Regions from separate parts of the Cellulomonas fimi ATCC 484 genome, predicted to be linked through region 2. Evidence: riboswitches for the same ligand, from Rfam matches in the RefSeq annotation. Region 2 holds a riboswitch; each other region holds the start of a gene.
What was found. Region 2 has a riboswitch for S-adenosylmethionine ahead of CELF_RS05980 (LLM class flavin-dependent oxidoreductase). Riboswitches for the same ligand answer to the same signal wherever they lie in the genome.
Positions count from the first base shown of each region.

Region 1 (4,078 bases), 2.0 Mb from region 2:
CTGCACGGCGGCAAGGTCGACTACCTCAACCTGCGCGACGCACGGCTCACCGACGTCACGCTCGTCGGCGTGGTCGTCGACGAGCTCGACCTGGCCCGCGTCACGGCCCGGCGCGTCACGCTCGAGGACTGCCGGGTGCGGCGGATCGACGTCTCCGGGGCGCGCCTGGAGGACGTCGACCTGCGCGGCGTGGGCGGCCTGCGGCGCATCGACGGGCTCGACGGCCTGCGGGGCGCACGTGTCACGCAGGAGCAGCTGCTCGACCTCGCCCCGCTGGTCGCGGCGCACCTGGGGATCGTCGTCGGCTGACCGGTGACCGGTGACCGGTAGCGTCCCGCCTGACGAAGGAGGTGGCGTGGCGGTCGACGTGTCGTGCCCGGTGCTCGTGCGCACGCAGCAGGTGCTGGGCCAGCCGGAGGCGACCGCGTGACGGGCGCGCCGCCGCCCGTCGTGCAGCCGTGGCCGCTGCTGCTCGGGTCACCGGTCACGACGCTGCACGTCGCCGCACCCCCGGGCGGCGTCATGGAGGTGCTGGCGCAGGAGCTGCGTGCCGCGCGGATGCGCGTCCGGGTCGCCCCCGACGGCTCGTTCACGGCTCGCGGCAGCGCGCACCTCGCCCTGAGCCTCCTGCAGCTCCTCGAGCCGGTCGAGCTGTTCTCCGGCCCCGTCCTGACGGTGCGGGTGCTGGGCGAGGGGCCCGACGGGTCCGAGATCGAGGTCGGGATCCGCACGCTGCGCGCCGACCGGATCCGCGGTCAGGTCGTCGGCGCGCTCGGACGGACCGTGGCGCGGCTGCACGCGCACGGTGTCGCGGCACACGTCGGCCCGTGGGACCGCTGGGCCCGGAACCGCCGCTTCCCCGCCTGACGGTCCCGGCCTCGGCGGGCCGCGGGCCGGTCCGGGCCGGGCCTCAGTCGTCGAGCGCCGGACCGCACGCGGCCGCCGCCGTCGCGGCGAGCGCGTCCAGGCCGTGCACCTGGACGAGCGGGCGGGTGTCGTCGACGACCGTCCAGCAGGCGTCCACGACCTCGTACCGGGACGACGGGCCGTGAGCCAGGTACTGCCGCAGCGCGACGACGAGCCGGTCGACCGCCTCGCTCGTCGTCCCGACCCCCACCGACGCGCGGATAGCCCCGCCCGAGGCGCCGAGGTGCGCGAGCAGCGGGTGCGCGCAGAACCGGCCGTCGCGCACGCCGATGCCGTGCTCGGCCGACAGGTACGCGGCGACGAGCCCCGGGTCGTGCCCGGGGACGGTGAACGTGAGCACCCCGACGGGGTCGGCGGAGTCGGGCCAGATGCGGGCGACCTCGACGCCGTCGATCGTCGCGAGCCCGTCGAGCAGGCGGGTCCGCAGGGCGTCCTCGTGCGCGGCGAGCGTCCCCGCGGGCAGCGCGGCGAGCCGGTCGCAGGCCTCCGCGAGGGCGATCGCGCCGAGCACGTTCGGGGACCCCGCCTCGTGGCGGGCGGGTGCGGGCTGCCACACCGTGCGGTCGGCGCGGACGTCCCGCACCGCCCCGCCGCCGGCGAGGTGCGGCGTGCCCGTGTCGAGCCAGTCACGGCGGCCGACGAGCGCCCCGGCCCCGAACGGCGCGTACGTCTTGTGGCCCGAGAAGGCGACGTAGTCGGCCCCCGTGCGGGCGAGCGAGAAGCCGCGGTGCGGCACGAGCTGCGCCCCGTCGACGGCGACACGCGTGCCGACGGCGTGCGCGAGCGCGACGACCTCCTCGACGGGCAGGCCCTCGCCCGTGACGTTGGACGCGCCCGTGAGCGTGAGCAGCGCGTACGGCTGGCGGGCGAGCTCGTCGCGCAGCGCGTCGAGCGTGCCGGCGACGGTGGACGCGATGGGCAGGATCGTCGTGGCACCGCGGCCGGACTGCTCGACCCACGGCAGGAGGTTCGCGTGGTGCTCGATGTCGAGCACGAGGACGCGCCCGCCGTCGGGCACGACACCCGCGAGCAGGTTGAGCGAGTCCGTGGTGTTCCGCGTGACGATCGCGACGTCGTCGGGACGCGCGTCGACGAAGCGGGCGATCGTCTGCCGGGCGGACTCGTAGAGCGCGGTGGAGACCTGCGAGAGGTAGCCGGCGCCGCGGTGCACCGACGCGTACAGCGGCAGCACCTCGGTGACGCGCGCGGCGACGGCCTCGAGGGCAGGGGCGCTCGCGGCGTAGTCGAGGTTCGCGTACGTGCGCTGCGTGCCGTCGACGAGCGGGACGGTGGTGTCCGCCCCGACGACGGGCAGCAGGGCGGCGACGGGCTCGCGGGTCGACGACGTGGGCACGGCGTCGACCTCGGCACAGGACGCGTGCTCGGCGGTGGCGGTCATGGTGCTCCTCACGGTCCGTGGGAGCCGCACCGACGGCGGTCCCCGCGCTTGCCGTCCGCCGGGCGGCGGTCGGCCTGGTCGTCACCCGGGGCACCCCACCGCGGAGGAGGGTTGCCGGCCAGCGAGCCGGGGCTTCGCGCTGGCGCTCATGACCTGACGACGAGGGTTTCCGACGGCCGCGGGACTGTCAACGAGAGCGACGGCGTGTCTCGTATGACGGGACGTCGTGTCCGCCCCTTGACCACGGCGGCGCGAGCGCGCGTAGCATCGCGGCAACCATCCAGAGCGGCCGAGAGATCTGGCTCGACGACGCCGCAGCAACCCCCCGGGCCCGCCCGGGCGAGGGTGCTACCGCCAGGACCGATGGAGGAACGCATGGGCTACGCCGGTGACCTGACCCCGCAGGAGGCGTGGGACCTGCTCGCGTCGGACGAGCGCGCGCTGCTCGTCGACGTCCGGACCGAGGGCGAGTGGCGCACGATCGGCGTCCCCGACGCGAGCGACCTCGGCGGCCGCGCGGCGCTCGTCCAGTGGACGACCCCGCAGGGCCTCAACCCGCGGTTCGTCGACGAGCTCGCCCAGGCAGGGCTCACGCCGGGCGACGAGCGGCCCGTCGTCTTCCTGTGCCGCTCCGGCGTGCGCTCCGTCGCCGCCGCGCAGGCCGCGACCGCCGCCGGGTTCGGCCCGGCGTACAACGTGCTGCGCGGGTTCGAGGGCGACGTCGGCCCCGACGGGCAGCGCGGGCACGTGGGCTGGCGCGCCGAGGGCCTGCCCTGGACCACGCTGTGAGCGGGTCCGCACCCGGCCGCGTGCCCGGCCCCGGTGACTGGGACGACCGGTCCGTCGACCGCTCCACGCTGCGCCCGGACACGCTCGCCGTGCGCGGCGGGCTCGTGCGCTCCGAGTTCCAGGAGATGTCCGAGGCCCTGTTCCTCACGCAGGGGTACGTCTACGACTCCGCCGCGCAGGCGGAGTCGGCGTTCGCCGGCGACGTCGACCGGTTCCTCTACTCCCGCTACTCCAACCCGACCGTGTCGACGTTCGAGGAGCGCCTGCGCCTCCTCGACGGCGCCGAGGCCGCCTACGCGACCGCGACCGGCATGTCCGCGGTGTTCACCGCGCTCGCCGCGCTCGTGCGGCAGGGCTCGCGCGTCGTCGCCGCCCGGGCCCTGTTCGGGTCGAGCGTCGTGATCTTCGACGAGATCCTCGCGGCGTGGGGCGTGCGGACCGACTACGTCGACGGGCACGTGTCGTCCCAGTGGGAGGAGGCGCTGTCCACCCCCGCCGACGTCGTGTTCTTCGAGACGCCGTCCAACCCCATGCAGGACCTCGTCGACATCGCGACCGTGTCGCGCCTCGCGCACGCCGCGGGGGCGACCGTCGTCGTCGACAACGTCTTCGCGACGCCCGTGCTGTCCCGCCCGCTCGACCTCGGCGCCGACGTCGTCGTCTACTCCGCGACCAAGCACATCGACGGCCAGGGCCGCGTGCTCGGCGGCGCGATCCTCGGCTCCGCCGCGTACGTGCGCGGCCCCGTGCAGACGCTCATCCGCAACACCGGCCCGTCGCTCTCCCCGTTCAACGCGTGGGTGCTGCTCAAGGGGCTGGAGACGATGTCGCTGCGCGTGCGCCACCAGGCCGCCTCCGCGCTCGACCTGGCCGGCTGGCTCGAGCAGCACCCGGCCGTCGCGTCCGTCCGCTACCCGTTCCTGCCGTCGCACCCGCAGCACGAGCTCGCGCGCGCCCAGCAGA
Region 1 is NC_015514.1:3,582,595-3,586,672, forward strand. It holds gene CELF_RS16160 (pentapeptide repeat-containing protein) at 1-309, shown strand, start outside; gene CELF_RS16165 (hypothetical protein) at 427-867, shown strand; gene CELF_RS16170 (aminotransferase class V-fold PLP-dependent enzyme) at 911-2,326, opposite strand; SAM riboswitch class IV at 2,366-2,480, opposite strand; SAM riboswitch class I at 2,600-2,696, shown strand; gene CELF_RS16175 (rhodanese-like domain-containing protein) at 2,702-3,115, shown strand; gene CELF_RS16180 (O-succinylhomoserine sulfhydrylase) at 3,112-4,078, shown strand, end outside.
Region 1: linked by a shared signal. The riboswitch ahead of CELF_RS16175 (rhodanese-like domain-containing protein) and the one ahead of CELF_RS05980 (LLM class flavin-dependent oxidoreductase) in region 2 are both predicted to bind S-adenosylmethionine.

Region 2 (4,078 bases):
GGTGCCCCTGCGGGCCGCGCGGCGTCGGGAACGTGCCGCGCACCTGGAAGTGCGGGCCGACGTGCTCGACGTCCCGCAGGAACGCACCACCCTCGCGGTCGCCCAGCACGGCGTCGTCGTCCCACGAGTCCCAGAGCGCGCGGGCGACCGCGACGAGCTCGGCGGCCCGCTCGTAGCGCTGCTCGTAGGGCAGGAAGCCGCCGCGGCGGAAGTTCGCACCGGTGAACGCGTCGGGCGACGTCACGAGGTTCCACGCGGCGCGCCCGCCCGAGAGCACGTCGAGCGTCGCGAACTGCCGCGCGACCTCCCACGGCTCGTTGAACGTCGTGTTGATCGTGCCGACCAGGCCCAGCCGGTCGGTCACGGCCGCGAGCGCGGCGAGCACGGGCAGGGTGTCGGGCCGCCCGACGACGTCGAGGTCGAAGATCTCGCCCTTGTGCTCGCGCAGGCGCAGGCCCTCGGCGAGGAAGAAGAAGTCGAGGCGCGCGTCCTCGGCCGAGCGGGCGAGGTGCTCGAACGACGCGAAGTCGATCTGGCTGCCCGAGTCGGGCTCGGTCCAGACGGTGGTCGAGTTGACGCCCGGGAAGTGCGCGCCGAGGTGGACCTGCTTGCGGGGGACGGTCATGGCGCGGCTCAGGCGATCGCGGAGGCGTAGCGGGAGGCGGGGCGCGCGAGCCCGAGGGTGTCGCGCAGCGTCGTGCCGGGGTAGGTGTCGCGGAACGCTCCCGCGGCGCGCAGCAGCGGGACCACCTCGTCGGCGATGCCGTCGACGTCGGTGTGCAGCGCGGCAGGCCGCAGCACGAACCCGTCGACCGCGCCCGTGACCGTCCAGTCCTCGACGGTCGCCGCGAGCTCCGCGGCCGTCCCGACGTGCGCGTACCCGTCGGGTCGGCGTGCGTCGCCGGCGAGCGCGTCGAGCAGGGCCAGGCGCTCGCGTGCCGCGGCGGCGGTCCCGCCCAGCACGACGAGCACGTCCGCGAGGACCCGGATCTCGTCGGGGTCGCGCCCGACGGCCGCGGCGGCGGCCCGGATCTCGGCGCGCTGCACGGCGGCGTCCGCGCGGTCGGTCACGGCGATCCGGACGACGTCCGCCTGGTGCGCGGCGAAGGCACGCGCGGGCGACGAGGTCGCACGCACGACGACGGGCGGCTGGCCCTGCGGCGAGCGCGGTGTGATCGACGACCCGCGCACGACGAACCGGACGCCCTCGTGGTCGATCCGGTGGATCTTGTCGCGGTCGACGAACCGGCCGGTCGCGACGTCGCGGATCTCCGCGTCGTCCTCCCAGCTGTCCCAGAGCTTGCGCACGACGTCGACGGCCTCGTCGGCCTCGGCGACCGCGTCGGCCTCGTCCTGCACCTGCTTGCGTCCGAAGGCCGCGGTGACCTGCGGCGACGTCGACCAGGCGACCTGCCAGGCGGCGCGCCCGTGGCTGACGTGGTCGATCGTCTGCAGCGCCTTGGCGACGTGGAACGGCTCGGTGTGCGTGGTGTCGACCGTCGCGACCAGCCCGATGCCCGCGCTGCGGGGGGCGAGCCGCGCCGAGACGAGGGCCGCGTCGAGCCGCCCCCGCAACGTGGTGTTGCGGCTCGTGTGGAGCGCGAACGCGTCGTCGAACAGGACGAAGTCGAGCGTCGCGCGCTGCGCGGTGTCGACGAGCTCGCGCAGCCGCTCGGGGTCGAAGAGCCGGTGCGGCTCCGACCCGGACGTGCGCCACGCCTCGGGGTGCGGGCCGGCGTCGGAGAGGTCGAGGCCGAGGTGGGTGCTGCGGGGAGAGACGGTCATGGGGGTGCCATCCGTTTCGGGGTGCGCGGCGGTGCGGACGCGCGGGTGCGCGCCCGGACCGGGGCGTGGCGGGTGCGTGGGACGGGTGCGGCAGGGGCCGCGACGGCGCGTCAGCGCTCGGGCTGCGCGGGAGCCTGTGCCTGTGCGGGGGGCCGGTGGCCGGCCGGCGACGGTGTCGTCGGGGTGCTCAGCGGGCGCGACAGGAGGGCGTGCAGGGGCGACAGCGACACGTGAGGCCGGCTGCGTGCCGGGGTGCTCGCCCGCTGCTCATCGCTCTCTCCTCACGGCAGGCCCTGGGCCTGCGTCCGCGCCGTTGCCGTGGGGTCCACGGCCTGGTCGTCACCCGGGGCACCCCGCCGCGCGGGAGGGTTGCCGTCCAGCGAGCCGGGGCTTGGTGCTGGAGCTCATGACCCCGGACCCGTCGGACCCCGGTGCCGAGAACAGTAGAAAACCCGACTGGATCGGTCAACTATCTGCCGGGCGCGGCTCACATCGTGGACAGCGGTGTCCACCGCGCACGCCGGAGCCGGCCGGCACCCGTGCGGACGGCGATCCGAATACCACCCGCCCGCGCCCCTCGCCCGACATGCGAGACGCCCCTTGCGGCAGGACGATGTCGTGTGGTGACCGAAGAACCCTGGTCACCGGGTCAGGTCGGTGGTCACGAGGCCGCCGAGTCGAGAGAGGCAGTCCGATGGCTCTGTGGCTCATCCTCATCATCGCCGGCGTCGTCATGATCGTCCTCGGCGTCGCCGTCGAAGCCGCGCAGGTCCTCCTCTGGATCGGCGTCATCCTGCTCGTCGTCAGCCTCATCGGCTGGCTCGTCGGGCGCGGACGACGCGCCGTCTGACCCGACCGCCACGACCGGAGAGGAGCCCACCATGGGTCTCGACGACAAGATCGAGCACGCCGCCGAAGAGGCGAAGGGCAAGGTCAAGGAGGGCGTCGGACGCGCGACGGACGACGAGCGCCTCGAGGCCGAGGGCCGCGGCGACCAGGCGTCGGCCAACGTCAAGCAGGCCGGCGACAAGGCCGCCGACGCCGTCGACGACGTCAAGGACGCCTTCAAGAAGTAGCAGCCGCTCGGCGGGGCCCGGCCTGGGACACCGGACCGGGCCCCGCCGCGGACCGCCCGCCCACAGCCCGGCGGGGCTCCCCGGACGCGTCAGAGAGGACGCCGACGTGGCGACGCGCAACGCCGTGCAGCTCATCACCTACGCCGACCGGCTCGGCGGCGACCTCCCCGGCCTCGCGCGGCTGCTGCGCTCCGAGCCGTTCGCAGGCGCGTTCGGCGGGGTGCACGTCCTGCCGTTCTTCACGCCCTACGACGGCGCCGACGCCGGCTTCGACCCCGTCGACCACACCGCCGTCGACCCGCGGCTCGGCACGTGGGAGGACGTCCGGGACCTCGCGCGCACGCACGACGTCGTGGTCGACCTCATCGTCAACCACGTGTCGGCGCAGTCCGCCGCGTTCCTCGACGTGCGGGCGCGCGGCGACGCGTCGCCCTTCGCGCCGATGTTCCTCACGCTGTCGTCGGTGTTCCCCGACGGCGCCCGCGAGGAGAACCTCGCCCGGATCTACCGCCCGCGTCCTGGCCTGCCGTTCACGGCGCTGCGGCTCGGCGACCGGCTGCGGTACGTGTGGACGACGTTCACGCCGCAGCAGGTGGACGTCGACGTCCGTTCCGAGGCAGGCCGCGCCTACCTGACGTCGATCCTCGACGCCGTCGCCGCCGCGGGCGTCGGGCTCGTGCGCCTCGACGCCGTCGGGTACGCCGTCAAGACGCCCGGCACGACGTGCTTCATGACGCGCGAGACGTTCGCCTTCATCGAGGACTTCACCGCGCAGGCGCGCGCCCGCGGCGTCGACGTGCTCGTCGAGGTGCACTCCTACTACCGGCGCCAGGTCGAGATCGGGCGCGCCGTCGACCTCGTCTACGACTTCGCCCTCCCCCCGCTCGTGCTGCACGCGCTGTACGCGGGCGACGGAACCGCGCTGGCCGGCTGGCTGCGCGACCGCCCCCGCAACGCGGTCACGGTGCTGGACACGCACGACGGCATCGGCGTCATCGACGTCGGCCCGGACCAGACGGTCGAGCCGGGCGACGAGCCGCGTCCCGGGCTGCTGACGCCCGAGCAGGTCGACGCGCTCGTCGCGGGAATCCACGCCCGCACGGGCGGGGCCTCCGCGCAGGCGACCGGTGCGGCCGCGTCCAACCTCGACCTCTACCAGGTCAACTCGACGTTCTACGACGCGCTCGGCCGCGACGACCACCGCTATCTCGCCGCGC
Region 2 is NC_015514.1:1,296,202-1,300,279, reverse strand. It holds gene CELF_RS05985 (NtaA/DmoA family FMN-dependent monooxygenase) at 1-625, opposite strand, end outside; gene CELF_RS05980 (LLM class flavin-dependent oxidoreductase) at 634-1,785, opposite strand; SAM riboswitch class IV at 2,090-2,197, opposite strand; gene CELF_RS20360 (hypothetical protein) at 2,480-2,635, shown strand; gene CELF_RS05975 (CsbD family protein) at 2,667-2,861, shown strand; gene gtfA (sucrose phosphorylase) at 2,968-4,078, shown strand, end outside.

Region 3 (4,078 bases), 1.4 Mb from region 2:
ACGACGAGGCCGACGAGCACCGCGACGAGCGCCGCCTGCAGCGTGAGCTGCGTGCCGTGGACGACGCGCGTGTAGAGGTCGCGGCCCAGCTGGTCGGTGCCGAACCAGTGTGCCCCGGACGGCGGCTGGAGCTTGTCGGCCGGCACGCCGGACAGCGGGTCGCCGGGTGCGAGCAGGGTCGGCACGAACGCGGCGACGAGCACCGCGAGCGACCAGAGCAGCGCGAGCACGAGGCCGGGACGTCGCCCGAGGTCCTCGAGGCGCGTGCGCCACGGGCCGCGGTGCGTGAGCTCGTCGTCGTGCGCGCGCACCGCGTCGGCGAACCGCTCGGCCGCGGTGGTGGTGAAGTCGTCGGCGCGCGCGTCGGGGTCGAGCGCGGTGGGGACGAACCCGTCGGGGCGGCGGGTCTGCGCGCCGGTGAGGCTGTCGAGCGAGCTCATCGCGGTCCTCCGGCGGCGTGCGGCGCGACACCGACGAGCGCGTCGGCATCCGGGCCGTGGGCGTCGTGGGCGGGGTCGGTGCCGCGGCCCGGGCCGGCCGACGCGCCGGCCGCGGTGTCGTCGCGCGCGTCGTCGCGCCCCGCGTCGTCCGTCGTGGGGACCGCACGGCCGGCGGCGACGATGCGCGGGTCGAGCAGCGGGTAGACGACGTCGACCGCGAGGTTCGCGAGCACGTACACCGTCGCGGCGACGAGCACGACGCCCTGCACCACGGGGATGTCCTGTGCGGCGACGGCCGTGGCGGTGAGACGCCCGATCCCGGCGCGCGAGAAGACGGTCTCCGTGACGACGGCGCCGGACAGCAGCCCGCCGACGACGAGGCCCGTCGCGGTGAGGGCGGGCAGCGCCGCGTTGCGCAGCGCGTGCCGCAGGTGCACGCGGGCCCGCCCCGCGCCCTTGGCGACCGCGGTGTCGACGTACGGTTCGTGCAGCGTGTGCAGCAGGCTGCGGGACAGCAGCTGGGCGACGACCGCCGACGTCGGCAGCGCCAGCGTGACGGCGGGCAGGACGACCGAGGCGAGCCCCTGGTTGCCGAGCGCCGGGAACAGCGGCAGCTGGAACGAGAACCACTGCACGAGCGTCAGGCCGAACCAGAACGACGGGATCGCGACCCCGAGCGGCGGAAGCGACTGCAAGAGACCGGCGAGCGCGCGGCTGCGGGTCGCGGTCGCGAGGATCGCGAGCGAGCCGCCTCCGACGACCGCGAGCAGCAGGGCTGCGCCCGCGATCGCGGCGGTCGGCGGCAGCGCCTGTGCGAGCAGCGTCGTCACGGGCTGCTTGCTCACGACCGACGTGCCGAGGTCACCGCGCAGCGCGTCGAGCAGCCGGCTCACGTACTGCGCGGCGAGCGGCTGGTCGAACCCGTACTCCGCGCGCAGCGCGTCGAGCTGCTCGGGTGTGACGTCGTTCGACTCGCCGCCGAACATGACCGACACGGGGTCGCCGGGCAGCGCGTACAGGACGAGGAACGACACCGTGTACGCGGCCCACAGGACGAGCAGGGCGAGGCCGAGCCGACGGACCAGGTAGCGCGTCACGGCGTGGCCGCCGGACGGTGCGGGGCGGTGGTCATGCGGACTCCTTCGGTGCGCCGAGGTGGCGCGCGAGGGCGGGCGGCGTGCTTGCACGGCCGAAGCCGTGCCGGGTCATCACCTGGAGCACCCCGCCACGTGCGGAGGGTTGCCGCCCGACCAGCCAGGGCTTGACGTCGGGTCTCGTGACCGGCGGTGAAGGTAGGAACGGCCGTCGGGGCGGTCAATGGGTGGTCGTCGCTGTCTCACGATGCGGAAAGGGCCGCTCGCGGACACGGTGCACGCGCTGGGTCTTGACCTGCGAGACGACTCCGGCCGCCCCTTGACGCGGGCGGAGTGCCGTCGGAGCGTGCGTCCCGCCCAGACCGCCGTTCGACCGCCCGCCCGCACGGCATCCGCCGCACCGCTGCACGAGGAGCCCGGCATGACTCGATCCACCGCCCCCGCCCAGGACCTCAGCCTCGACGAGGCCGGTGCCCTCGCCCCCCTCGTGAGCCCCGGCGAGGCGGCCGAGCGCGTCGCGGCGGGAGCGGTTCTCGTCGACGTCCGCAGCGACGCCGGCCGCGCCACCACGGGCAGCCTGCCGGGGGCGACGGTCGTCGACCGGTACGCGGTCGACACGGCCTTCGACCTCGACTCGGCGGCGCGGGTCGTGCCGGCCCTGTCGCTCGACACGCCCGTCGTCGTGGTCTGCGGCTCGGTCCGGGGTTCCGGTCCGGTCGCGGCCGCGCTGCGGGACAAGGGCTTCACGGACGTCGTGCACGTCGAGGGTGGGGCACCGGCGTGGCGCGACGCCGGGCTGCCCGTCGAGCAGGCCGACGACGGCGCCGCGACGAGCATCCGGTGACCGCACCGACGGGCGCCCGTGCGCCTGCGTCGCCGACCGTCGGCGCGCCTGCGCTCGAGATCCGCACCGCCCGGGCCGACGAGCTCGAGGCGGTCGGGATGCTGACGCGGCGCGCGTTCGACGCCGGACCGTACGGCGCCGCGACCGACCCCGCACGGGTCCGCCTCATGCTCGACGCGGGCGCCCGGGCGAGCGCGGGGGACCTGCTCGTCGCGACGGCCGACGGCCGGCTGGTCGGCACGGTCAGCCTGCTGCGGCCCGGTCACGGGCTGACGCGGCAGGCGCGGGGGGGGACGAGGCCGAGATCCGTCTGCTCGCGGTCGAGCCGGGCGCACAGGGGCACGGTGCGGGCGCGGCGCTCGTCGTCGCGGCGGTGGACCGGGCCCGCGGGTGGGGCGTGCGGGCCGTCGTGCTCGACACGGGCGCACGCAACGTCGGCGCGCAGCGTCTCTACGAGCGCCTCGGGTTCGAGCGCACGCCGACGCGGGAGAGTGCCGTGGTGCCCGGGGTCGGCAGGCTCGTCGTCCTCGTGCACTCCCTCGTGCGGCCGGGCGTGCCGGTGCGCCGGATCGCCCCGCACGAGCACGACGCCGTCGCACGCCTGTCGGTCGAGGCCTACGCACACGACCACGAGCTCACCGACTCGTACCGGGCGTCGGTCGCCGACGTCGCGACGCGCGCCCGTGAGCACGAGGTCTGGGTCGCGCAGGACCGGGTCACGGGCGACCTGCTCGGTACCGTCGCGACGCCGCGGCCCGGCGCGCACATCTCGCCGCTCGGCCGCGACGGCGAGCTGGACTTCCGGCTGCTCGCCGTGGCCCCGCAGGCGCGGCGACGGGGCGTGGGCGCGCTGCTCACGCGGTTCGCCGTCGAGCTGGCGCGCGAGCGTGGGCTGCGCCGCGTGGTGATGAGCTCCGGGCCGGCCATGACGGGCGCGCACCGCCTGTACGAGAGCCTCGGCTTCACGCGCCTGCCCGAGCGGGAGACGCGCGTCGTCGACGGGGCCACGCTGCTCGCGTTCGGGCTCGACCTCGACCGTGCCGCCGCACCGTGGAAGGCCCGGACCTCGGACGACGACCCGGGGCTACCCTGACGGGATGACCGCATCGCTCGACGTCCCCCTGCACGACGAGGCCGCCGACGGCCGGGACGTCCCGGCGCAGGTCCGTGCGGTCGCGCAGCGCGCCAAGGTCGCGTCCCGGGCCCTCGCGACCGCCACGCGCGCGACCAAGGACGCGGCCCTGCACGCGCTCGCCGACGCCCTGGTCGCCGCCACGGAGGAGGTCGTCGCCGCCAACGCGCGCGACCTCGAGCGCGGCCGCGCCGACGGGCTGTCCGCCGGGCTGCTCGACCGCCTCGCGCTCACGCCCGAGCGTGTCGTCGCGATCGCCGACGCCCTGCGGGAGCTGGCTGCACTGCCCGACCCGGTCGGCGAGGTGGTCCGCGGCTCGACGCTCCCGAACGGCCTGCGGCTGCGCCAGCTCCGGGTCCCGATGGGCGTCGTCGGGATGATCTACGAGGCCAGGCCCAACGTGACGGTCGACGCCGCGGGGCTCGCGCTCAAGAGCGGCAACGCCGTCGTCCTGCGCGGCGGCTCCGCGGCCGCGGCCAGCAACGAGGTGATCGTCGGCGTGCTGGCACGGGCGCTCGAGACGCGGGGGCTGCCCGGCGACCTCGTGCAGTCCATCGACGCCTGGGGC
Region 3 is NC_015514.1:2,675,777-2,679,854, reverse strand. It holds gene CELF_RS12200 (ABC transporter permease) at 1-440, opposite strand, end outside; gene CELF_RS12195 (ABC transporter permease) at 437-1,537, opposite strand; SAM riboswitch class IV at 1,613-1,722, opposite strand; gene CELF_RS12190 (rhodanese-like domain-containing protein) at 1,956-2,378, shown strand; gene CELF_RS20005 (GNAT family N-acetyltransferase) at 2,302-3,471, shown strand; gene CELF_RS12180 (glutamate-5-semialdehyde dehydrogenase) at 3,476-4,078, shown strand, end outside.
Region 3: linked by a shared signal. The riboswitch ahead of CELF_RS12195 (ABC transporter permease) and the one ahead of CELF_RS05980 (LLM class flavin-dependent oxidoreductase) in region 2 are both predicted to bind S-adenosylmethionine.